DNA from 4 places in the Methylobacterium sp. J-118 genome. Region 1 is predicted to be linked to each of the others. Evidence: predicted binding sites of a transcription regulator. Region 1 holds the regulator's gene; each other region holds the start of a gene.
What was found. Region 1 encodes LexA, which represses DNA repair genes until DNA is damaged. Its sites were predicted from a motif close to TGTTCNNNNTGTGTTCNG; they were not measured.
Positions count from the first base shown of each region.

Region 2: the regulator LexA is predicted to act here: its motif matches at 2,969-2,986, upstream of AC3IF3_RS12475 (LexA family protein).
Region 3: the regulator LexA is predicted to act here: its motif matches at 3,657-3,674, upstream of dinB (DNA polymerase IV).
Region 4: the regulator LexA is predicted to act here: its motif matches at 3,520-3,537, upstream of AC3IF3_RS07110 (trna delta -isopentenylpyrophosphate transferase).

Region 1 covers NZ_JBYQFA010000001.1:5,057,243-5,062,741, reverse strand. Annotated here, with positions in the region: gene AC3IF3_RS24795 (NRAMP family divalent metal transporter) at 1-286, opposite strand, end outside; gene AC3IF3_RS24790 (hypothetical protein) at 368-583, shown strand; gene AC3IF3_RS24785 (hypothetical protein) at 651-1,118, opposite strand; gene lexA (transcriptional repressor LexA) at 1,361-2,095, shown strand; gene AC3IF3_RS24775 (ComEC/Rec2 family competence protein) at 2,089-4,350, opposite strand; gene gltX (glutamate--tRNA ligase) at 4,524-5,499, shown strand, end outside.
Region 2 covers NZ_JBYQFA010000001.1:2,610,688-2,616,186, reverse strand. Annotated here, with positions in the region: gene AC3IF3_RS12485 (flavin monoamine oxidase family protein) at 1-672, opposite strand, end outside; gene AC3IF3_RS12480 (cation:proton antiporter) at 766-2,595, opposite strand; gene AC3IF3_RS12475 (LexA family protein) at 3,008-3,436, shown strand; gene AC3IF3_RS12470 (Y-family DNA polymerase) at 3,433-4,722, shown strand; gene AC3IF3_RS12465 (helix-turn-helix domain-containing protein) at 5,357-5,499, shown strand, end outside.
Region 3 covers NZ_JBYQFA010000001.1:5,263,332-5,268,830, reverse strand. Annotated here, with positions in the region: gene AC3IF3_RS25810 (quinone oxidoreductase family protein) at 153-1,130, shown strand; gene pncA (bifunctional nicotinamidase/pyrazinamidase) at 1,141-1,767, shown strand; gene AC3IF3_RS25800 (hypothetical protein) at 1,867-2,067, shown strand; gene AC3IF3_RS25795 (hypothetical protein) at 2,140-2,397, opposite strand; gene dinB (DNA polymerase IV) at 2,551-3,633, opposite strand; gene rimO (30S ribosomal protein S12 methylthiotransferase RimO) at 3,751-5,106, opposite strand.
Region 4 covers NZ_JBYQFA010000001.1:1,467,379-1,472,877, forward strand. Annotated here, with positions in the region: gene AC3IF3_RS07085 (hypothetical protein) at 1-62, shown strand, start outside; gene AC3IF3_RS07090 (polyprenyl synthetase family protein) at 278-1,297, opposite strand; gene AC3IF3_RS07095 (putative signal transducing protein) at 1,469-1,693, shown strand; gene AC3IF3_RS07100 (tRNA1(Val) (adenine(37)-N6)-methyltransferase) at 1,690-2,436, shown strand; gene AC3IF3_RS07105 (hypothetical protein) at 2,446-2,757, opposite strand; gene AC3IF3_RS07110 (trna delta -isopentenylpyrophosphate transferase) at 2,786-3,460, opposite strand; gene AC3IF3_RS07115 (heme ABC transporter permease) at 3,712-4,509, shown strand; gene ccmD (heme exporter protein CcmD) at 4,520-4,663, shown strand; gene AC3IF3_RS07125 (DsbE family thiol:disulfide interchange protein) at 4,660-5,274, shown strand; gene AC3IF3_RS07130 (septation protein A) at 5,380-5,499, opposite strand, start outside.

The sequences.
Region 1 (5,499 bases):
CGAGGCCGCCAAAGGAAATCCAGGCCCAGACCGGCCCGTAATGCGCCCGGATCAGCTCGCCGTGGCCGCGGCCGGTGGCGGTCCCGAGCCGCACCGTCAGCTCCTGGACGACGTAGAGGATCGGCACCAGCAGGATCTGCAGGAGCAGCAGCGAGTAGCCCCAACGGGCGCCGCTCTGGGCCGCCGTGATGAGGCTTCCGACATCGGTGTCGGCGAGCATCACCACGAGTCCGGGGCCCGCAGTCTTGAGGAACGCCGCGAGGCGGGGCAGGGAAGCGCTTGGCACGGCTCGGGAACAGTCCCGGGCCGGGGCAGTTCCGGCGGGAGCCTGCGGCGTTTTCCCGGGGCGCACCGGGAGGGTTGAGCGATGGCGGAGAGCGCGGAACGGGGGCCGGGCTGGAGCCTGCAGGCGAGCGCCGTGCCCGAGGGGGTGCGGCTGGAACTCGCCCTGTCGGATCTCGGGGGCGGGCCGGTCACCGCCGCGATCGTGCTGGACCGGGCCGAGGCCCGGGCCTTCGCGCGCGCCCTGCTGGCGGCGGCCGGCGACGCCACCGAGCGCACCTTCCCGAAGCCGGATGCCTGACGCATCCCCCCGGCACCGGTGTCCCGGCCGGCGGGTCAGGGACGCCGGACCCCTCCGGCCCGGCGGATCAGCGCTGGGCGGGGCCCGGATTGCGGCCGGGCAGGCGCGGCACCACCGTGCCCCGCCTCTCGACCGGCGCGTCGCAGGCATAGGCGAACTCGGTCTTCAGCGGATCGAACACGGTCTCGCCGGTGACCCGGCACTCCTCCCGCACGGTCTCGTCGAGATAGGCGCGGGCGGCGGTGCGGAAGCGCTTGACCCGGGTCGCCTCCGGCTCGGGATCGATCCGGACCTCGCTCAGGTTGCAGCCGGCATATTCGCGCAGGGCGTTCGAGACGATCAGCATCCGGCGCAGCTGCCGGTTGTCGTAGACCTCGTAGGGCTCCTTGCAGCCGATCGTCACCACCTGGGGGGTGAGCGCCACGTAGTTCCGCGAGATGTACGAGAAGCCGGTGGTGCAGCCGGCGAGTGCCGAGCCCAGGAGGGCGACGCCCAGGGCGAAACGGATGGACCCTGGCGCCGCGAGCTGTCGCATCCTCGTCATTCCCAGCCCGATACCGACCCGCCGCCGGAGCCGCCGGTCTTGTCCGGCGGGGCGCCCGGGTGCATTGAAACGGCTCCGCTTGTGCCGTCAATGCGTTTGTGCCCCGCCTCTGCCGCCGGGACACGAGCGTGGCCGTATTACGCTTGCGGAACACTTGCGGAACGTTTAACGTGTTCGCGATTTGTTTCAGCGGCCGCCCCGGGGCGGTCCGCCAAGCCGCGAGGCCCCCTTCGATGCTCACGCGCAAGCAGCTGGACCTTCTGCGGTTCATCCAGAGCCGCATGCAGGAATGCGGCGTTCCCCCGTCCTTCGACGAGATGAAGGACGCCCTCGACCTGAAGTCGAAATCGGGCATCCACCGGCTGATCACGGCCCTGGAGGAGCGCGGTTTCCTGCGCCGCCTCCCGAACCGGGCGCGCGCCATCGAGGTGATCCGCATCCCCGAGAGCCTGCACCAGTCGCCGACCCCGGCCCCCGCCCCCGAGCCGCGCCGCTTCACCCCGAGCGTGGTCGAGGGCGGCAAGTCCAGGCAGCCGTCCCAGCCGTCCCAGCCGGCGGCGACCCGGATGATCGACGACGGCGGCCGGGCCATCTCGATCCCCGTGATGGGCCGGATCGCGGCGGGTACGCCGGTCTCGGCGATCCAGAACCAGAGCCACGCCATCACCCTCTCCCCGGACTTCCTGGCCGGGGGCGAGCACTACGCCCTGGAGGTGCGCGGCGATTCGATGGTCGAGGCCGGAATCCTCGACGGCGACCTCGTGGTGATCCGCAAGCAGGACACCGCCAATACCGGCGACATCATCGTGGCGCTGATCGACGACGAGGAGGCGACGCTCAAGCGCCTGCGGCGCCGCGGCTCCTCGATCGCCCTCGAGGCCGCCAACCCGGCCTATGAGACCCGCGTGCTCGGTCCCGACCGGGTCCAGATCCAGGGCCGGCTCGTCAGCCTCGTGCGCCGCTACTGAAGCGGTTCCGCCGGGGCGTCGGCCGGGGCTTGCGGCACTTCGGATGAGGCCATGCCGCCGGTTCCCTCGGCGGGGGGATCCGCCCCCGGCTCGGAGCCGGCCGGCGGTGCCGCCCGCGGACGCCAGGGCAGCGACCGTCCGTCGCCGCGGGCCGCGCGCATCGTGAACCCGCCCCCGTCGACGCGCAGGGCGACGGCGCCGTGCGCCGCCAGGACCCGGCGGTCGATCACCAGCGGCCCCGTGCAGGTCGGCGGCGCCGTGAGACTCGTGATCACCACCGCGGCCCGGGCGCAATCCTCGGGGAAGGCGCGCCGGTCCCGGATCAGGGCCACCGCCCGTCCGTCCGGCAGAAGCGTCGTACAGCCGAGCCGGTCGCAGCGGCCGCCGGGCCCCGCTCTGGCCGCCCGGTCGGGCCGGCGCCCGTCGCCATCCGCCTTCAGCCATTGTTCCAGCACGAAGCCGGAGGGGCTGCCGAGGGCGGCCAGGCGGCCGTCCGGCCCCCGCACCGCCGCGCCCCAGCCCTGCCGGTCGACGTAGAGGTCCTGCCGGTCCGGAAGGGCCGCGAGGCCGAGCCCGAGCAGGAGGGGCGGCACGGCGAGCCAGCGCAGCCGCGAGGCCGGGAGCGTCGCCAGCAGCAGGCCCGCCGTCATCGCGGCCAGGGCGCCGGTGCCGAAGGCCGGCAGCACCACGGTCGCCCGCTCGAACCCGGCGATCCACGCGGAGATCGCCAGCATGCCGCCGACCGCCTGCCCCATCAGCCACCAGACCGGCCGGTCGAGGGCGAAGGGATAGGCCAGGATCCCGATGACCGCGGACGGCATCACCACCAGCGAGACCAGCGGCAGGGTCAGTGCGTTGCCGACGAGGCCGAACGGCTGGACCGTCTGGAAATGGTAGGTGGCGAAGGGCGCGGTGGCGACCTGCGCCACCAGGGTCGTCGCCAGGGTGCCGGTGACCGCCGACAGCCCGGTGCCGACGAGCCGGCCGATCCGCCCCGCCCCGGGCCGGACGAAGAGGCGCCCGTCGATCAGCCGCGCGCAGGCGATCAGCCCGGCCACCGCCCCGAACGACATCTGGAAGCTGGGGCCGAGCAGGCCTTCGGGCTCCCGCGCCAGGGCGATCAGGGCGGCCAGCGCGAGGTTGCGCATCGACAGGGCCGGCCGGTCGGCGAGGATCGCGCCCAGCATGATCAGGGTCATGATCAGCGAGCGCTCGGCGGCGATGTCCCAGCCCGAGAAGGCGCAGTAGGCGCTCACCCCCACCATGGCGAAGCCGGCTGCGATCTTCTTGATCGGCCAGAACAGCGCGCAATGGGGGACCAGGGCGAGGGCGGCCCGGACCAGCCAGAAGACGACGCCGGCGGCCAGCACCATGTGGAGACCCGAGATCGAGACCACGTGGTAGATGCCGGCGGCGCGCAGCGCATCGTTGGTGGCCGGGCCGATCAGCCCGCGCTTGCCCGTCACCAGGGCGGCCGCCACCGCCCCCGCCTGGCCGCCCTCGGCCCCCGCGATCCGGCGGGTCAGCGCGTTGCGGGCCTCGTCCAGCAGGGCGGCGAGGCGCAGGCGCAGGGGCGGCGGCTCCACGGGTGCCCGGACCGTGACCGCGCCGACCAGGGAGCCCACCGCGCCGATGCCCTGGAAATAGGCGTCCCGGGCGAAGTCGTAGCCCCCCGGCCGGGCCGCCTCCGGGGGTGGCAGCAACCGGGCGGTCGCCGCGATGGACTCCCCGGGCCGCGGGATCGGCGTCTTGCGGAACGAGACCCGCACCCGGGCCGGCCGCAGCTCCGGCGCGAGCCCGGCAAAACTCTCCACCCGGATCACCAGCCGGGCGCCGACCTCGCGCTCGTCCAGCGCCTCGACCATGCCGGTGAGCGGCCCGATGGTGGTCCGGGCCAGGATCGGCGCGTCCACCTGCGCGACCCGCCAGGTCGCCGCCGCGAAGCCCAGGAACGCGGCCGCCGCCGCCAGGGCCAGGGCCAGGGCCGCCGGCCGCGCGCCCAGGACCGGCACCGGCGCCAGGGCGAGGGCGGCCCCGATCAGCGGGGCGGCCAGGACCGGCTCGCCGTCCGCCGCCGCGAAATAGACCAGGATCCCGGCGCCGAAGGCCACCGCCAGCCAGGGGAACAGGCGGCGCTGCTCGGCCTCCCGGGCGAGGCCCGCGGCGGCCCAGTCGCGCAGCGCCGGGAGCGCCGCCGCGCGCGGGGTGGCCCGCGTCAGCACGCCCCCCGCCAGCCTCGCGCCGATCCGCCGCATTGCCGCCGCCCCGATCCGCGCGATCTGTCGACGCCGGCCCAGCGATTCCCGGCCCGATTCTTAACCCATCCGGCGGCCCGTGCTACAGCCGGCGCTTCGTGCTAGGGCGCCGTGTCGAGCCCCGCGCCGCGCCTCGCGCCCCCTCCCGACCCGCCCCCGAACACACCGGACCGATGTCCTCAGCCGTCGTCACGCGCTTCGCCCCCTCGCCCACCGGCTACCTGCATATCGGCGGGGCCCGCACGGCTTTGTTCAACTGGCTCTATGCCCGCCACACGGGCGGCCGGATGCTGCTGCGCATCGAGGATACCGACCGGGAGCGCTCCACCAAGGGCGCGATCGACGCGATCCTCGACGGCCTCACCTGGCTCGGCCTCGATTGGGACGGGGACGTGATCTTCCAGTTCGCCCGGGCCGAGCGCCACCGGGCGGTGGCCGAGGAACTGCTGGCCGCGGGCCGCGCCTATCATTGCTACGCCACCGCCGAGGAACTCACGCAGATGCGCGAGACCGCCCGGGCCGAGGGTCGTGCGCCCCGCTACGACGGGCGCTGGCGCGACCGCGACCCGGCCGAGGCCCCCGCCGGGGTCAAGCCGGTGATCCGCCTGCGGGCGCCCCAGGAGGGCGAGACCGTGGTGGAGGACGCCGTCCAGGGCCGGGTGACCTGGGCCAACAAGGATCTGGACGACCTCGTGCTTCTGCGCTCGGACGGCACGCCCACCTACATGCTCGCCGTGGTGGTCGACGACCACGACATGGGCGTCACCCAGATCATCCGCGGCGACGACCACCTCACCAACGCGGCGCGCCAGAGCCAGATCTTCTCGGCCCTGGGCTGGGCGATCCCGAAGATGGCCCATATCCCGCTGATCCACGGGGCCGACGGGGCGAAGCTGTCGAAGCGCCACGGGGCGCTCGGCGTCGAGGCCTATCGCGACCTCGGCTACCTGCCGGCGGCCCTGCGCAACTACCTCGTGCGGCTCGGCTGGAGCCACGGCGACCAGGAGGTGTTCTCCACCGAGGAGATGGTCTCGGCCTTCGATCTGGGGTCGGTGGGGCGCTCGGCGGCGCGGTTCGACTTCGCCAAGCTCGCCAACCTCAACGGGCTCTACATCCGCTCCAGCGCCGATGCCGACCTCGTGGCGGCGA
Region 2 (5,499 bases), 2.4 Mb from region 1:
GACCGTAAGGATGGCGGCCCCAGCGCGGACGGCGCCGGCGCGGGTGGTGACGGCGACGCCGTCGGCCGTCAGGTCGATCCGCTCGGCGGGCGTGGCGAGCCGCAGCGTCGTCGAGGGCGGCAGGCTGGCGGCGACCAGCGTGCCGTAGCCGAGCGGCAGGTGCCAGTTCCGGCCCGTCGAGGCATCGTCGTAGGCGAGGTAATCCGTGGCTGAGATCGCCTCGGGTGCGACGCCGCTCATGAAGCCGGCGATGGCCCGCACGTAGGCGTTCCAGGGCTCGCCGGGCTCCAGGGCGTCGCTGGCCCTGTCGCTGCCCGCTGCGACCGTGCGGAGCCGCTCCTCCCAGTCGCCGTAAGCCCTCTGCGCCGCCTCCTGGGCTTCCTCGTCCTCGGCGATGCCCGGGTGCGCCTTCGCCCATGGCGGCTCGCCCCGGTCGACCGGGAAGCCCGATGCCTCGGCGATACCGACCCAGGCATTGCGGTCGCCGGAGTGGAGCCACTCGCAGCCGAGGTCGAGCGGGTAGCCTCCGAGATCCTGCGTGTGGGCACGGCCTCCGAGACGCGACGACGCCTCCAGCAACAAGGCCGATGAGCCTTGTGCCGCGAGCCGCCGCGCGGCGCCGATACCGGCGGCGCCTCCCCCCACGATGATGACGTCGAACGTGTTGCCCATGGGCCAAAGGTGAGGAGGGACGGTACGACTTCCAAGATTCGTGCTGCTGCGGCGCCGCGGCCGTGACGGTTGGGTCCCGCCAGACGCCTCCGCTCAGGCAGGTACCTGAACGAGGCGGTCATCATCAGCGTTGACCATTGCCATGCCCGGCGCCTGCAAGACCAGCAATCGGTCGTCCTCGGCAGCGTCGTTCGCCTCGTGATCGGCGGAGACGAATTCGAGCCTCCCGTCGATCTTGATAGCCAGCAGGGGAATGTCGTCCGGCTGCCCGAGGGTATCCGGGCCGGTCACGACGAACCGCCAACCAGCCTCGTGCCGCCCGGCGAGCGCGTCGAAGCTGGCGTCCGCGGCACCGAACACCTTCCCGCGGGCATCCCGGCTGACGCCGGTGTCAGCGTGCAGCATGTGGTTTTCCGACGGCGCCAGTTGGTAGACACGCTCGCGACCGATCTCCGGGGCCAGCCTCGTGCAAACGAGGGCGTTGTAGAGCTCGTCCCTGGTCGCGGCGAGCAAGTGGTCCGGGGGATGGTCGGCCATCCCTTCCTCGGCGGATCGGGACAGGAGTTCGGCCTGAAGCGTCGGCACGCCCGCCTCCCGCGCGGCAAGCATGGCGCCAGGGTAGATGTCGATGATCACGACCGGCACGCCCGCCCGGTGCAGCGCGATCACCATGTCGCTCGCCCATGGGGATGCACCGACCACGGCGAGCCGCTGGGTATCGGCGGCGGTCGACAGGCCGAGCCGGCGGGCGAGCGGCCCCAGGGAGAAGCCGTGGGCGAGCACGGTCGCCACGATGACTGCGAACACGGTGGGCTGGATGAGGTCGCCGCCGGCATATCCCACCGCGCTTAGGCGGGGACCGGCCAGCCCGGCGACGGCGGCCGCGACGATGCCGCGAGGTCCGATCCAGCCGACGAACAGGCGCTCCCGCCGGGTGAGGTCGCTGCGCAGCGTGGCCAACCAGATTGCCGCCGGGCGAACCACGAACAGGATCGCGGCCGTCAGACCGAGGATGGGCGCCGACAGCTTGCCGAGGACCGCGAGGTCTAGGTCGGCGGTCAGCACGACAAAGAGGCAGGACACCAGGAGGACGACGAGGCTTTCCTTGAACCGACGAAGCTCCGCGAGACCCGGCACGTGCCGGTTCGCTAGCGCGATGCCGAACACGGTCGAACCGATAAGCCCGGCCTCGTTCATCAGAAGGTTCGGCACGACGTAGGCGATCAGCGCGAGCGCGAGCAGCGCCGGCGTCCTCAACGTCTCGGGGATGAGGTCGCGCCGGAACGCCCAGGCGATGAGGAACGCCGAGCCGACGCCGAGGGCGCCCGCCACCAGCACGCCCTCCGCGAGGTGAAGCATGAGCGCGGTGGCCGCATCCTCCCCGGACCCATGGGGCACCCCAACCAGGATCTCGATGACGACCGCGGTCAGGATGGCCCCGACGGGGTCGTTGACGATGGCCTCCCATTTCAGGAAGGCGGCCGAGCGTCGCTCCAGGCGGGCGTGGCGCAGGAGCGGCAGGATCACGGTCGGCCCCGTGACGACCAGGATGGCGCCGAAAACCGAGGCCGGTCCCCATAGCATGCCCCCGATCACGTGGGCGGCGAGCGTGCCCAGGACGAAGTTGATGGGCAGGGCGAAGGCGGTGAGCCGTAGCACCCCCTCGCCGGAAGCCCGCAACTCGCGGAAGTCGAGCGCGAGGCCGCCCTCGAACACCACGATGGCGACCGCCAAGCCGATTAGGGGCCGGAGGTTCGGTCCGAAGTCATGCGTCGGATGCAGCAGGCCGAGTACGGGCCCGACCATGAAGCCGAGCGCGAGCAGGAGGACGATGGCAGGAATGCGCAGCCGGGATGCGAGAACCTGGGCTGCGATGCCGCCGCCGACGACGCAAAGGACCGCCGTCGCCACACCGTTTTCCATGCAGGACGCTCCGGACCAGCGTCCGGACCTACCCCCTGGCAGCCGAACCGGGACCAAATGATGGGTGGGGATGGTCGCGCCGCTCCACCTCTGACAGGCGGGGCCTCACCTTACGCTCCGAGGCCAATCGAGGGGCCGAGCGACAGTTCCCGCTCACGCAGTGAGGCCGTGGTCGCATCCCCCCGGGTACGCGTCGACGGTGTCTGCGGGCGTCGCCAGTGACAGGAAGCCCCCCTTGATCAGCACCGGGTTTGAGCAGCGAGGCCCGATGGTGACTTGTGGCATCAACGTCAATGCCTTTTGCGCGTTATCCACACGCGTCCACAGCCTCGCTACGTCGTGGGCCTAACCGCTTGGCGGAACCGCCCCACCGTGTTCCACTTTTGTTCTGATGGATTCGTGGAGCGGGCGCATGCTGGTGCTGGACATCGTCGTCGGGTTGCCGACCCCCATCCCCATGCTTGCCCGTGCCGTCCGGGCGGGCTTCCCCAGCCCGGCCGAGGACTTCGTCGAGGAGGAGATCGACCTGCAGCGGCTGCTGATCGCGAACCGGCCGGCAACCTTCCTGGTGCGGGTGGCGGGCGACAGCATGCTGCTGGCCCGCCTGCACGACGGCGACCTCGCGGTGGTCGACCGGTCGCTGACCCCGCGCAACGGCGACGTGGTGGTCGTCGACATCGACGGCGAGCGCTCGTTCAAGGTCTGGCGGCGCCAGGGCCCGCGGGTGATCCTGTCCTTCGCCAACCCGCGCTTCCCCGAGTTCCGCCTCGCCCCGGACGCGGTGGTCGAGGTCTGGGGCGTGGTCTCCGGGTCGATCAACCCGAGGCGCCGCGCGGAATGAGCGCCCGGGCCTACGCCCTCTCGGACGGCAACTCCTTCTACTGTTCGTGCGAGCGGGTGTTCGACGCCCGGCTGGCCCGGGTGCCCGTGATCGTTCTGTCCAACAACGACGGCTGCGCCATCGCCCGGACACCCGAGGCGAAGGCGCTGGGCATCCGCATGGGCGAACCCTTCTTCCAGATCCGCGACATGTGCCGGTCGCAGGGGGTGAGGGTCTACTCCTCGAACTACGCCCTCTACGGCGACATGTCGGCCCGGGTGAACACGGTCTACCGGAGCTTCTCTCCCCGCATCGAGATCTACTCCATCGACGAGAGCTTTTTGGACCTCTCGGACGTGCGCGAGGCCGACCGCGTGACCCTGTGCCGGGACATGCGCGAGACGGTGCGGGCCTGGACGGGCATCCCCACTTGCGTCGGCATCGGTGCCACCAAGACGCTGGCCAAGCTCGCCAACCACGTCGCCAAGAAGGTGCCCGAACTCGGCGGGGTTTGCGACCTCACCGACCCGGTCCAGTACGACCATTGGATGGCCCGCATCCCGCCCGAGGACATCTGGGGCGTCGGGCCTGCCAACGCCCGCAAGCTGGAGGCCCTGGGCTGCGAAAGCGTCGCCGACGTGCGCGACCTCGACACCCGGGCGGCGCGCAAAGCCATGACGGTGGTGGGCGAGCGGCTGGTGCAGGAACTGCGAGGCATGGCCTGCCTCGACCTGGAGGAAGTCGCCCCGACCCGGAAGGGATGCGCGGTGACCCGGAGTTTCTCCGACCGCGTTGAGGACCTCGGCACCATGGAGCAGGTGGTCGCCGCACACGCCGCCAGGCTGGGCGAAAAGCTGCGGGCGGGGGGACTTGGCACCAACCACGTGACGGTGTTCTTCCATACCTCGGAGCACGACCGAGACCGACCGCAGCGGTCGGTCTCGTCGGTGGTGACCCTGCCGGAGGCGTCGAACGACACCCTCGTCCTGGTGAAGGCGTGCCTCCACGGCGTCCGGAAGACTTGGAGGAATGGGTACCGCTATTCCAAGGCCGGAGTCGTCACCACCGACCTCGTGCCCCTTGCTGCCTCGCAACAGGCCTTCCCGGGGTTGGGGCAACTTGACCGGGAACACGGGGCGGCGCTGATGAGCGCCCTCGATGCCTGCAATCGCCGCTTCGGGCGGGGCGCGGTCGTCCCGGGCAGCGCCGGGTTCGCCTCCAAACGAGAATGGTCAACCAAGTTTGACATGCGCTCGCCCCGGTACACGACCCGGGTTAAGGAGTTGCCGATCATCGCGGCGGCATAGGCTGTGAATCGGCTTTGAGGCATGACCCCGGCAAAAACTTAGCTAATTATTTCTCCAAAATGCAAAAATAGAGATAGAGATGGGGTCACTATCGGCGCCGACCGTGACCCCACCTCGAAGTAAAATTCAGCACCTATCTCAACGCATTGAACTCAATTCCGGGAGGGGTGAGGCTTCGACGCCTATTGAAATTTAAAAACTGACTTCGAATCTTCACTGTCTGCCGGAAGGCCTTGTGTAGAAGGCTCCGCATTGCAAGTCGCAAATTAAGGTTCTGTCGCGTTGGTTGGGTGCAGTCTTGTGTCCGGCCTGTCGATGCAGTCGTGCATGTTGACTGCTGGCCCTGATGGTATCCGCGTGATGGGTCCCACTCTGCCTTGCGGGCTATGACGCCCTGGACATTCGGCGGGGTGTCCTGGCTCCCGGTATGATCGGTTCACCATGTCGTCTCTGGCCGGCGCGGGCCGATGATGCAGACTGCGTGGCTGTCGAATTTTCAGTCCCTGCGACCCAGCCAGACGATTGACGCACGCCTGAATTGCATGTCTTTCCGAAACTCAATCGTGCGTTATGGAGTTGGGGCGATCGACGCCGCGGCCAACCCTGGTCGTACTTTTCCGAAAGTCGACTTCGAATGACCGCCCTCGTGATTTTTAACAAATGTCCGAAAATGGCAACCGATGCTGATCGCACGATCGGCAGCCGCATCGCAGCGCTCCGGGCGGCACAGGGCTTAAGCCAAACGGCACTTGGGAACGCCCTCGGCGTCAGCTTCCA
Region 3 (5,499 bases), 210 kb from region 1:
AAGATAGGCGGCCGGGGGCGCGGGATCCAGGATCCGGGCCCGGATCGGGCCACAACCGCAGGGCGAACGGCAAAAAGAAATTGCCTCCGGCGGCCGCTCCGTTATCTGCGGCTGCAACGCCCCCGAACGGGGCGGCGAGCGGGAGTACGACGATGCCGAAGGCAATCCGGGTCTACGCGTATGGCGGCCCCGAGGTGATGCAGTTCGAGGACGTGCCCCTGGCCGAGCCGGGCCCCGGGCAGATCCGCGTCAAGCAGGCGGCCATCGGCGTCAACTTCATCGACATCTACTTCCGCACCGGCGCCTACAAGTCCCCGCACCTGCCCTACACCCCCGGCAAGGAGGGCGCTGGCACCGTCACGGCCGTGGGCGAGGGGGTCACGCAGTTCAAGCCGGGCGACCGGGTCGCCTACGGCTCGGTGGCGGATGGCTGCTACGCGCAGGAGCCGGTGATCCCGGCCTCGGCGGCCGTGCCGATCCCGGAGGGCGTCAACGCGACGACCGCCGCCGCGATGATGCTGAAGGGCCTCACCGTGGAGTACCTGCTGCACCGGACCTACGCGGTGAAGCCCGGCGACACGATCCTGTGGCAGGCGGCGGCCGGCGGCGTCGGCCTGATCGCCTGCCAGTGGGCCAAGCACCTCGGCGCCACGGTGATCGGCACAGCCGGCAGCCCCGAGAAGGCGGAGCTCGCCAAGCGGAACGGCTGCGACCACGTCATTCTCTACCGCGAGGAGGACGTGGCCAAGCGCGTGCGCGAGATCACCGGCGGCAAGGGCGTCCCAGTGGTCTACGACGGCGTCGGGCAGGCGACCCTGATGGGCTCGCTGGACAGCCTCGCGCCGCTGGGACTTCTGGCGAGCTTCGGCTCGGCCTCCGGGGCGATCACCGGGCTCGACCTGGGGCTGCTGGCGCCGCGCGGCTCGCTCTACGTGACGCGCCCGACGCTGGCGACCTTCTCGTCGAACCGCGCGACCCTGGAGGAGGCGGCCGCCCGCCTGTTCAAGGTGGTCGGCGACGGCGCGGTGAAGATCACCGTCAATGCCACCTACCCGCTCTCCGAGGCGCAGCAGGTGCACCGCGACCTCGCGGGCCGGGAGACCACCGGCTCGATCGTGATGCTGCCGTAGGGCTCAAGCCGTGACGCCCGGCGGCGCCGACCTGCTCCTCGTGATCGATGTGCAGGTCGATTTCCTGCCGGGCGGGGCGCTGCCCGTCCCGGAGGGCGACGCGGTGGTGGGCCCGGTCAACGCGCTCCAGCAACAGTTCCAGCACGTCGCCCTGACGCAGGACTGGCACCCGGCCGACCACGTCTCCTTCGCCGACAATCATCCGGGACGGGCAAGCTTCGAGACCGTGGCTTTGCCCTACGGTCCGCAGGTGCTGTGGCCCCGGCACTGCGTCCAGGGCAGCAAGGGGGCGGGTTTCGCGCCGGGCCTCGACACCGACCGGGCCGGGCTGGTGATCCGCAAGGGGCTGGATCCCCGGGTCGACAGCTATTCGGCCTTCCTGGAGGCCGACCGGACCACCCGCACCGGCCTCGGCGGGGCGCTCCGGGAGCGCGGGATCACCCGCCTCGTCCTGTGCGGGCTGGCCACCGACTTCTGCGTCGCCTGGAGCGCGCTCGACGCCCGCGACGCGGGTTTCGACGTCTGGGTGGTGGACGATGCCGTCCGCGGGATCGACGTCGACGGATCCCTCGCGCAGGCCTGGGCGCGGATGCGGGCGGCGGGGGTGCACCGGATCGCGGCGGCGGAGATCGGCTGAGCGCCCGCACGGCCCCGGAGGCGAACCGCCGCACGGGCCCCGGGCGACCGCATCGGCCCCGACGCGTTGGCCTCGCTCCGGAACGCGACAGGAGCCAGCATGTCAGGCAAGCACCCCAAGACCGAGACGCCCACCGACGCCGACCTCAAGGGCAATCCCGGCATCGGCACCTCGAAGGGCATGAGCGGCGCCGACCCCGCCGATCTGCAGGCGGATTCGACCTTCGAGGGCGACGTGGACAACGAGACCAAGCTCGACGGCGGCATCGATCCGAACCACCGGCCGCGCAAGAACGCCTGAGCCTGAACGCCCGAACGATGCAAACCTCACGTTGTCCCGGGCGTCGAGCAGGCGCCCGGGCCTGCGGTTCGTTCAGCGGGCCGGCATGCGGGCCGGCACCTTCTGCCCATGCGGAGCGGCGGCAGGGGCGGGGGCGGCGATGGAGTTGGTGAAGAGCCGGTCCTCGTCGCTCTCAGTCGGCACATAGAGGCGGCCGGGGCTCGCGGTGTTGCCCATCAGCAGCGCCGTGTTGGAGGCGCTGAAGGCGGAATTGCCGTCCGCGAGGGCGGCGCCGGCCGACAGGGCCAGCGTCAGGGCAGCGGTCGCGACCAGCGCAGTGGGCTTCGTCATGGACAGGGTCCTTCTCTCTCGGCGGCGCCCGTCCGTACGGTGCTGCACGCCGTGCCGCCAATCTGGTGTTGCCCTGCCGAACCGAAAGTGCGGCATCGCACAATGGGCGTTGCGTCGCAGCATAGGACCCGTAACCTAAAATTGATCGCCTCTCTATAGCTCTAACCCGAGTTGCATCGGCCCCTCGATCTCCCCCTGCGCGAAGCCCGACAGCGAGACGCCGACCAGCCGCGCGCTGCGCCGGAGGGGAAACAGGCCGGCGAGCAGGTCGAGGCCGATCCGTTCCAGGCTCGCCCGGTCGGCGACCGGCGCGGCGAGCGACTTCGCCCGGGTGACCTGGGCGAAATCCGAGAATTTGAGCTTCAGGGTCACGGTCCGGGCGCGCATGCCCTTGGCGTCGGCCCCGGCCCAGACCTTGTCGAACAGCGGGGCGAGGCGGGCGGCCAGGACCGCGAAGGCGGCGGTGTCCTCCGAGAACGTGGTCTCCGCCCCGATCGACTTGCGCACCCGGTGGGCCCGAACCGGCCTGTGATCGATGCCGCGGGCGACCGCGTGATAGTAGGCGGCCGACGAGCCGAAGATCTCGCGCAGGCGCTCCGGCGTCCAGGCGCGCAGATCCGCCCCGGTGTGGATCCCGAGGCGCTTCATCTTGGCCTCGGTGACCGGGCCGACCCCGTGGAACCGGCCGATCGGCAGATCCGCCACGAAGTCCGGTCCCATGGCGGGGGTGATCACGAACAGGGCGTTCGGCTTGCGGTGGTCGGAGGCGACCTTGGCCAGGAACTTGTTGTACGAGACCCCGGCCGAGGCGACGAGCCCGGTGCGCTCCAGGATCTCGGCCCGGATCGCCTTCGCCACCGCGGTGGCGGTCGGCAGCCCCAAGAAATTCTCGGTGACGTCGAGATAGGCCTCGTCCAGCGCCACCGGCTCGATGAGCGCCGTGTGCCGGGCGAAGACGTCGCGGATCTCCTCCGAGACCGCCCGGTAGACCTCGAAGCGCGGCTTCACGAACAGCAGGTCCGGGCAGAGCCGCCGGGCGGTGGCCGACGGCATGGCCGAGCGCACGCCGAACGTCCGCGCCTCGTAGCTCGCCGCCGCCACGACGCCGCGCTCCCGCGAGCCGCCCACCGCCAGCGGCTTCCCGCGCAGGGCGGGGTCGTCGCGCTGCTCCACGGAGGCGTAGAACGCGTCCATGTCGATGTGGATGATCTTTCGGAGCGCGACCTCCGGATCCATCGCCGCCTCGGGTGCCGGGCTTGAGTTCCTGTTATGTTCCAAACACACAGGACTGGAGGCCCGGGTCAACCGGCCCGGTCCCGTAGCGCACAGGGGATCGCGTGAAGTCCGAAGAAATCAGGCCACGCTGCCGTAGAGATCGTAGGCCTCGGCCCGGTCGACCTTCACGGTGACGATGTCGCCGACCCGGACCGGGCGCCGGAAGGCGGCGTGGACGGTGCCGTCGATCTCCGGCGCGTCGGCCTTCGACCGGCCCCGGGCGACGCCGCCCTCGACGGCATCGACGATCATGGCCAGCCGCTTGCCGACCTTGGCCCGCTGCAGCCGGAGCGCGATCCCGTTCTGCGTCTCCATGAACCGGCGCTTGCGCTCGGCCTTCACCGCCGGCGGGACCAGGTCGCCCAGCGCGTTGGCGGTGGCGCCCGCCACCGGCTCGTATTCGAAGCAGCCGACGCGATCGAGCTTGGCCTCCTGGAGCCAGGCCAGCAACTCCTCGAACTCGGCCTCGGTCTCGCCGGGGAAGCCGACGATGAAGGTCGAGCGGATCGCCAGATCCGGGCAGACCTGCCGCCAGCTGCGGATCCGGTCGAGCTGGCGCTCCTGGTTGCCGGGCCGGCGCATGCGCTTGAGCACCGAGGGGCTCGCGTGCTGGAGCGGCATGTCGAGGTAGGGGAGCACCTTGCCCTCGGCCATCAGCGGGATGACCTCGTCCACGTGCGGATACGGGTAGACGTAGTGCAGCCGCACCCAGGCCCCGAGTTCGCCGAGCTCCTTGGTGAGATCGTAGAACTTCGCCCGCACGCTCCGGTCGCGCCAGGGGCTCTCGGCGTAGCGGATATCGACCCCGTAGGCGCTGGTGTCCTGCGAGACCACCAGCAGCTCCTTCACGCCGGCGGTGACGAGTTTCTCCGCCTCGCGCAGCACGTCTGCGGCGGGGCGGCTGACGAGGTTCCCGCGCAACGATGGGATGATGCAGAAGCTGCAGCGGTTGCTGCAGCCCTCCGAGATCTTCAGGTAGGCGTAGTGGCGCGGGGTGAGCTTGATCCCCTGCGGCGGCACGAGGTCGAGGAACGGGTCGTGGGCCGGGGGCACCGCCTCGTGGACGGCGGCCACCACCGACTCGTAGGCCTGGGGCCCGGTCACCGCCAGGAGGTCGGGGTATTTCTCGCGGATCTCCTCCGGCTGGGCGCCCATGCAGCCGGTGACGATCACCCGGCCGTTCTCCGCCATGGCCTCGCCGATGGCCGCGAGCGATTCCGCCTTGGCCGAATCCAGGAAGCCGCAGGTGTTGACGATCACCACGTCGGCCCCGTCGTGGCGGCGGGCCAATTCGTAGCCCTCCGCACGCAGATGCGTGAGGATCCGCTCGGAATCGACCAGCGCCTTCGGGCAGCCGAGCGACACGAACGAGATCTTTGGAGCCGAGGCCTTGGGGGCGGATCCGCTGGGGGCGGGCGTGGCGGTGGCGGTCATGGGCGCATTCGACGGGTCGGACGCCGCCCGCGTGTGGCCGGTGGGGCAGCCACACGGAGCGCGGGGACGAGAATTCGGGGTCGCATCCCTATAGCGGTTCCAGCCCGCCCGCGCGAGACCGTCCGCCGCAGGGGTGGCCGGCCCGGGGCGCGAGGCTACGATAAATCAAAAAACCCTTTTCTCTTGCAGAAGGTTCTAAATGATTCCTCAGAGATCACATGAGCGTTTGCCCTGTGTCTCGCATCCTGCCGGAGGCACACAAAGCTCGCGGCTAAGCGCAACCGCCTGACACACCCACGTCTCCCTCCCCCCTCTGCGGGGGAGGGTGGCCCCCGAAGGGGGTCGGGAGAGGGGAGCGACAGTGCAGAACGAGGCTTATGCCCGTCTTGAAGG
Region 4 (5,499 bases), 3.6 Mb from region 1:
CGGGGCCCTCCGCCGACGCCGACATCGCCGCGGCCTCCGCCGCCGTCCCGCGGGACCCGTGACGCTTTGCGGTCAATGCGTATGGCCTGTGCGCTTCGTGGGCTCACCGGTCTCCATCAGCCTCCCGGATCGGCTGGAGGCGGAGACAACGCGGCCAGCGCTGGGCGGCGGCTGCCGGCGGCGCGGTCGCTCGACCTCCATACGGCGCCGGATGACGGCTGCCGGTACGAGGGCGGGGATTGGTGGGCAGTCGACGCGGGAGCCGTGAGGCGCCGTCTCAGCGCGCCCGCGCCACGCAGAACTCCACGGCGCCGACGAGGGCGGCCTTCACCGGGCCCTCCGGGAAGACGTCGAGGGCCGCCCGGGCCTGGGCGCCGTAATCATGGGCGCGGGCCACGGTCTCCTGGAGCGCGCCGTGCCGCTGGAGCAGGTCGAGGGCGGTCTCGAGATCGCCGTCCCGGATCTCGCCCTGCTGCAGGGTACGCCGCCAGAAGCCGCGCTCGCCCTCGCTACCCCGGCGGTAGGCGAGCACGATCGGCAGGGTGATCTTGCCCTCGCGAAAGTCGTCGCCGACGTTCTTGCCGAGTTCCGCCGAGGTGCCGCCGTAATCGAGCACGTCGTCGATCAATTGGAACGCGATGCCGAGATTCATCCCGTAGGCGCGGGCGGCCGCCTGGTCCGCCTCCGGCCGGGCTGCGAGCACCGGCCCGACCTCGCAGGCGGCGGCGAACAATTCGGCGGTCTTGCCGCGGATCACCGCCAGATAGGCGGCCTCGTCGGTCTCCAGGTTCTTGGCGTTGGTGAGCTGCATGACCTCGCCCTCGGCGATCACCGTGGCGGCGGCCGAGAGGATGTCGAGCGCCCGCAGGGAGCCGACCTCGACCATCATCCGGAAGGCCTGGCCGAGCAGGAAATCGCCGACCAGCACCGAGGCCTCGTTGCCCCACTTGATCCGGGCGGCGACCCGGCCGCGGCGCATGTCGCTCTCGTCGACCACGTCGTCGTGCAGGAGCGTCGCGGTGTGCATGAACTCGACGCTGGCGGCGAGCTTCACGTCCCCGTCCGCGTCCCCCGCGTAGCCGCAGAGCCGGGCGCAGGCGAGCGTCAGGATCGGACGCAGGCGCTTGCCGCCGGAGGCGATCAGGTGGTTGGCGACCTCGGGGATCATCGCCACGTCCGAGCCGGTCCGCGACAGGATCGTGGTGTTGACCCGCGCCATGCCGTCCGCCACCAGCGCGACGAGGTCGTTCAGCCCCGCCTCCGCCTCGGGCTTCGGATTCTCGATGGAGAGGGCAATACCCAAGATCCGCAACCTCCAGTCCGGTTCCGCCCCGGGCGGCGGGCGATCCCTTCGCACGGGCCCCGCGGCGCCGCAACATCGGCTCCCATTGGATATGGGGCGGCGCGGACGCGGAACCGGCGCGGCGAAATCGCCGGCTGAAAACCCAGGGCCCATCGGGGGATCATCATGATCGAGCTGATCCGGGCCAACGATGTCGTTCTGATCGGGTTCGCCCGCACGATCCTCGAAGCGGCCGAAATCCCGGTCCTCGTGGCCGACAGCCATATGAGCCTGATGGAGGGCTCGATCGGCGTGTTCGGCCAGCGCCTCCTGGTCCCGCGCGACCACGAGGCCCAGGCCCGGCGCCTGCTCGGCGATGCCGGCCTCGCCCACGAGTTGCGCCAGCCGTGACGGAACCGCCGGACGCCGTCCTGGGCGGGATCCTGCGGCTCCACCAGCCGCCCCGGGGGGCGCACCGGGCCGGGACCGACGCGGTGCTGCTCGCCCGGCTGCTGGTGCCGGCCGCCGGCTGCCGGCTCTGCGATGTCGGTGCCGGAACCGGGGCGGTGGGCCTCGGCTGCGCGGCTTTGGCGCCGGGGCTCCGGCCGACCCTGGTCGAGCGCGACCCCGGCCTCGCCGAGACGGCCTGGGCGAATGCGGCGCTCAACGGGATCGACGCCGACGTCATCGAGGCCGACGTCCTTCTGCCCGCGGCCGAACGCCGCGCCGCCGGCCTGCTGCCGGACCGGTTCGACGTGGTCCTGACCAACCCGCCCTTCTTCGAGGCCAGCACGCATCGCACCTCGCCGCATCCCGAGCGCGCCGCGGCCCACACCTTCCCGGCGGGGAGCCTGGATGCCTGGATCCGCGCCTGCACGGCGATCCTCCGGCCGGGGGGGCGGCTCGGGCTGATCCACCGGGCCGACGCGCTCCCCGCCTGCCTGGACGCGCTCCGGGGGCGCTACGGCGCCCTGACGATCCGACCCGTCCACGCCCGGGCCGAGGCCCCGGCGATCCGCGTGTTGATCGCCGCCACCAAGGGGAGCCGCGCCGGCCTGAGCCTGCTACCGCCCCTCGTGCTGCACGGGCCGGACGGGGCGTTCACCCCCGAGGCCGAGGCGCTCCACCGGGGTGCGCCCTGGCCCAAGCCTTGACCGGTATCCTCATGCCGCGAGGGCGGTCGGCGCGGCATCAGCTATACCGAGGAAGCGCTCGACCTCCGCGAGGTCCGGGAAGGCCAGGAATTCCGGCCGCAAGGGTGCCGGCAGACCCTCGAAGTTGAGCCCGGGGAACGTGTCGGGATGCGGGTAGAGCTGCCAGCCGGCGCCCGGCTCCGCCGGGGGGAACAGGATCGCGACCTTCTCGGTCCCCAGCCGGACGATCCGCGTCGGGCTGTACGACAGGGTCTCGATGCTCCAGCCCCGGTGGGCGTCCCGGCGGGCCTTCAGGGTGCGGTGGCGCGTCGCGCGATGCATGGCGGTCTCCTGCGGTTGGGAATGGGGGTCAGGCGGCGCTGCGGCGGCCGGAGCGCTTCGGCCAGCCGAGCGCCACGAGGCGCGCCTTGGCGTAGTCGCGGACCTCGTCGCGGGTGCCGGCGGGCATCGTGGCGAGGACGGCCTGCGTGGCTCCGTCCAGCATCAGGTCGGTGACCGCGTTGATCGTGCCGGCCTCGTCGATGCGGCGCTTCAGATCGCCCTCCGCCTCGGTGATCGCATCGAAGGCCGGGGTCTCCTCGAAATCCTCGTCCACGGCCCGGACGGGGATCTGGTGGGCGCGGAACTCGTCGGCCTCCTCCTCGGAGTAGACGAGCCCGTGGAGCTCGATCAGCTTGAGGATGACGCGGTCTTTCCCGCGTTTCTCGGCCATGGCGTAGACGTAGGCCGCCTGCTTGCCCGAGACGCGGTAGTTCACGTTGACCAGGGCCTCGCCCATCGACCATTCGACGCGCGCGGGGCCGGGCTTGGTGCCGGGCAGGCGTCCGGTCACCAGGAGCACCGCCTCGTCGCGCTCGGCGCGGATGACGGTCGGCGGCTCGAACACGATCCCGGCCTGGGCGGCGATGCGCTCCAGGGTCTTGTGGTAGATCACGGCCGTTCCCTGGACGCGCCAGACATTGCCCCCGAAGGGCTCGCCGTAGCGGACGAGGATGTCGGCGATCTGCTTGTCGGCGGTTCGCATGGGCTCGCTCCGGCGAGAGGATGCCGCGTCATCCACAGCTATGTGCGGCGACGGTCTTCCGTTCTCTTTTTGTTCACGTCTATATGCCCAATCCTCCCGACGCGCGCAAGGGCTGGCCGGCGCGGCGTACCCGCGCCGCCGGTCTATCGCCGGCCGCGCGGCACTGTGAACAGGTGCGGGAAAGGCCGCATTGTTGCTGCACCGCACCCTAGGGTAGACCGGCGGTCACGATGTCCGAGACCGCAGCCGCGATGACGCCTTCCCTCTGGACCCGCCTGTCGAATCCCGGCCATTTCATGCGCTGGTCTGGCGCCCTGGTGCCGTGGCTCACGGCCCTGTCGCTCGCCGTGCTGGCCGTGGGCCTGTACCAGACCTTCTTCGTGGTCCCGCCGGACTACCAGCAGGGCGAGACCGTGCGGATCATGTACATCCACGTCCCGGCGGCGTGGCTCGGCGTGTTCTTCTACGGGGCCATGAGCCTGTCGGCGATCGGAACCCTGGTCTGGCGCCACCCGCTGGCCGACGTCGCCCAGCGCGCGGCGGCGCCGATCGGCGCGGCCTTCACGCTGATCTGCCTCGTGACCGGCTCCCTCTGGGGCAAGCCCATGTGGGGCACCTACTGGGTCTGGGACGCGCGGCTGACCTCGATGCTGGTCCTGCTGCTGATTTATTGCGGGATCATCGCCCTCTGGCGGACCCTGGAGGACCCGAACCGGGCCGCGCGGGCGGTGGCGATCCTGACGCTGGTCGGCGCCGTGAATCTGCCGATCATCAAATTCTCAGTGAACTGGTGGTCGACCCTGCACCAGCCGGCCTCGATCCTGCGCATGGGCGGTTCGACCATCGATCCCTCGATGCTGTACCCCCTGCTGATCATGATCGCCGCCGCGACCCTCGGCGGCACGACCCTCCACCTCTACGCGATGCGCACCGAGATCATGCGCCGCCGGGTGCGGACGCTGACGATCCGCGAGGCCGAGCGCCTGGACCGCACCCAGCCCCGCATCGCGCCGCAGCCGGCCGGGCTGCCGGTCGGACAACCGGTCTAGGAGCGCCGCGATGGATCTCGGGTCTCACGGCGGCTTCATCCTCGGCGCCTATGCCTTCACGGCCCTGGTGATGGTCGCCCTCATCGGGAACGCGATCCGCGACCGGCGGGCGCAAGTCCGGGCCCTGAAGGGCTTCGGCGAGGACCGGCGATGACCGCGCCGCTCGACGAGACGGCGGAGCGGCCGCCGCCGGTCCGCCGGTCCCTGCTGCTGATCCTGCCGGCCCTCGCCTTCGCGGCGCTGGCGGCCGTGCTGTTCCTGCGCCTGCGCTCCGGGGTCGACCCGGCCGCCCTGCCCTCCGCGATGATCGGCAGGCCGGTGCCGCGCTTCGACCTGCCCGCCGTGCCAGGGCTCGCCGCTTCGGGCGCGGCGGTACCGGGCCTGTCGAGCGCGGACCTGAAGGGGCAGATCACGGTGGTGAACGTCTTCGCCTCGTGGTGCGCCCCCTGCCAGGTGGAGCACCCGATGCTGATGCGGCTCGCCCGCGAGCCCGGCATCCGCCTCGTGGGCATCGACTACAAGGAGCCGAGCCCGGAGGCCGGACAGCGCTTCCTCGCCCGGCACGGCGTGCCGTTCAGCGCGGTGGGAGCCGATGCCAGCGGGCGCGCGGCGATCGATTTCGGCGTCTACGGCGTGCCCGAGACCTTCATCATCGGGCCGGACGGCGTGATCCGCGACAAGCTGGTCGGGATCCTCACGCCCGAGAATTTCGCCAGCGTGCTCACGCGGATCCGGGCCGCCGGCAAGGTCGCGGCGGCGCAGTAGCGCCTCGAGCGCTCTCCGCCGGACTGGGCCCCGGTTCGGCGCACGAGAGCGCGTCACAACGAAGGCTGAGAACCGGCTGCGATTGAAGCGCGATCGGAACCAGCTCTAAGCGCCCGGCTGCGGATCCTTGCGCTCGTAGCGGGTGAGGAGCGGCGTCTGCGCGAGGGCGAACAGCACGGTGAGCGGCATGATGCCGAACACTTTGAAGTTGACCCAGAAATCCTC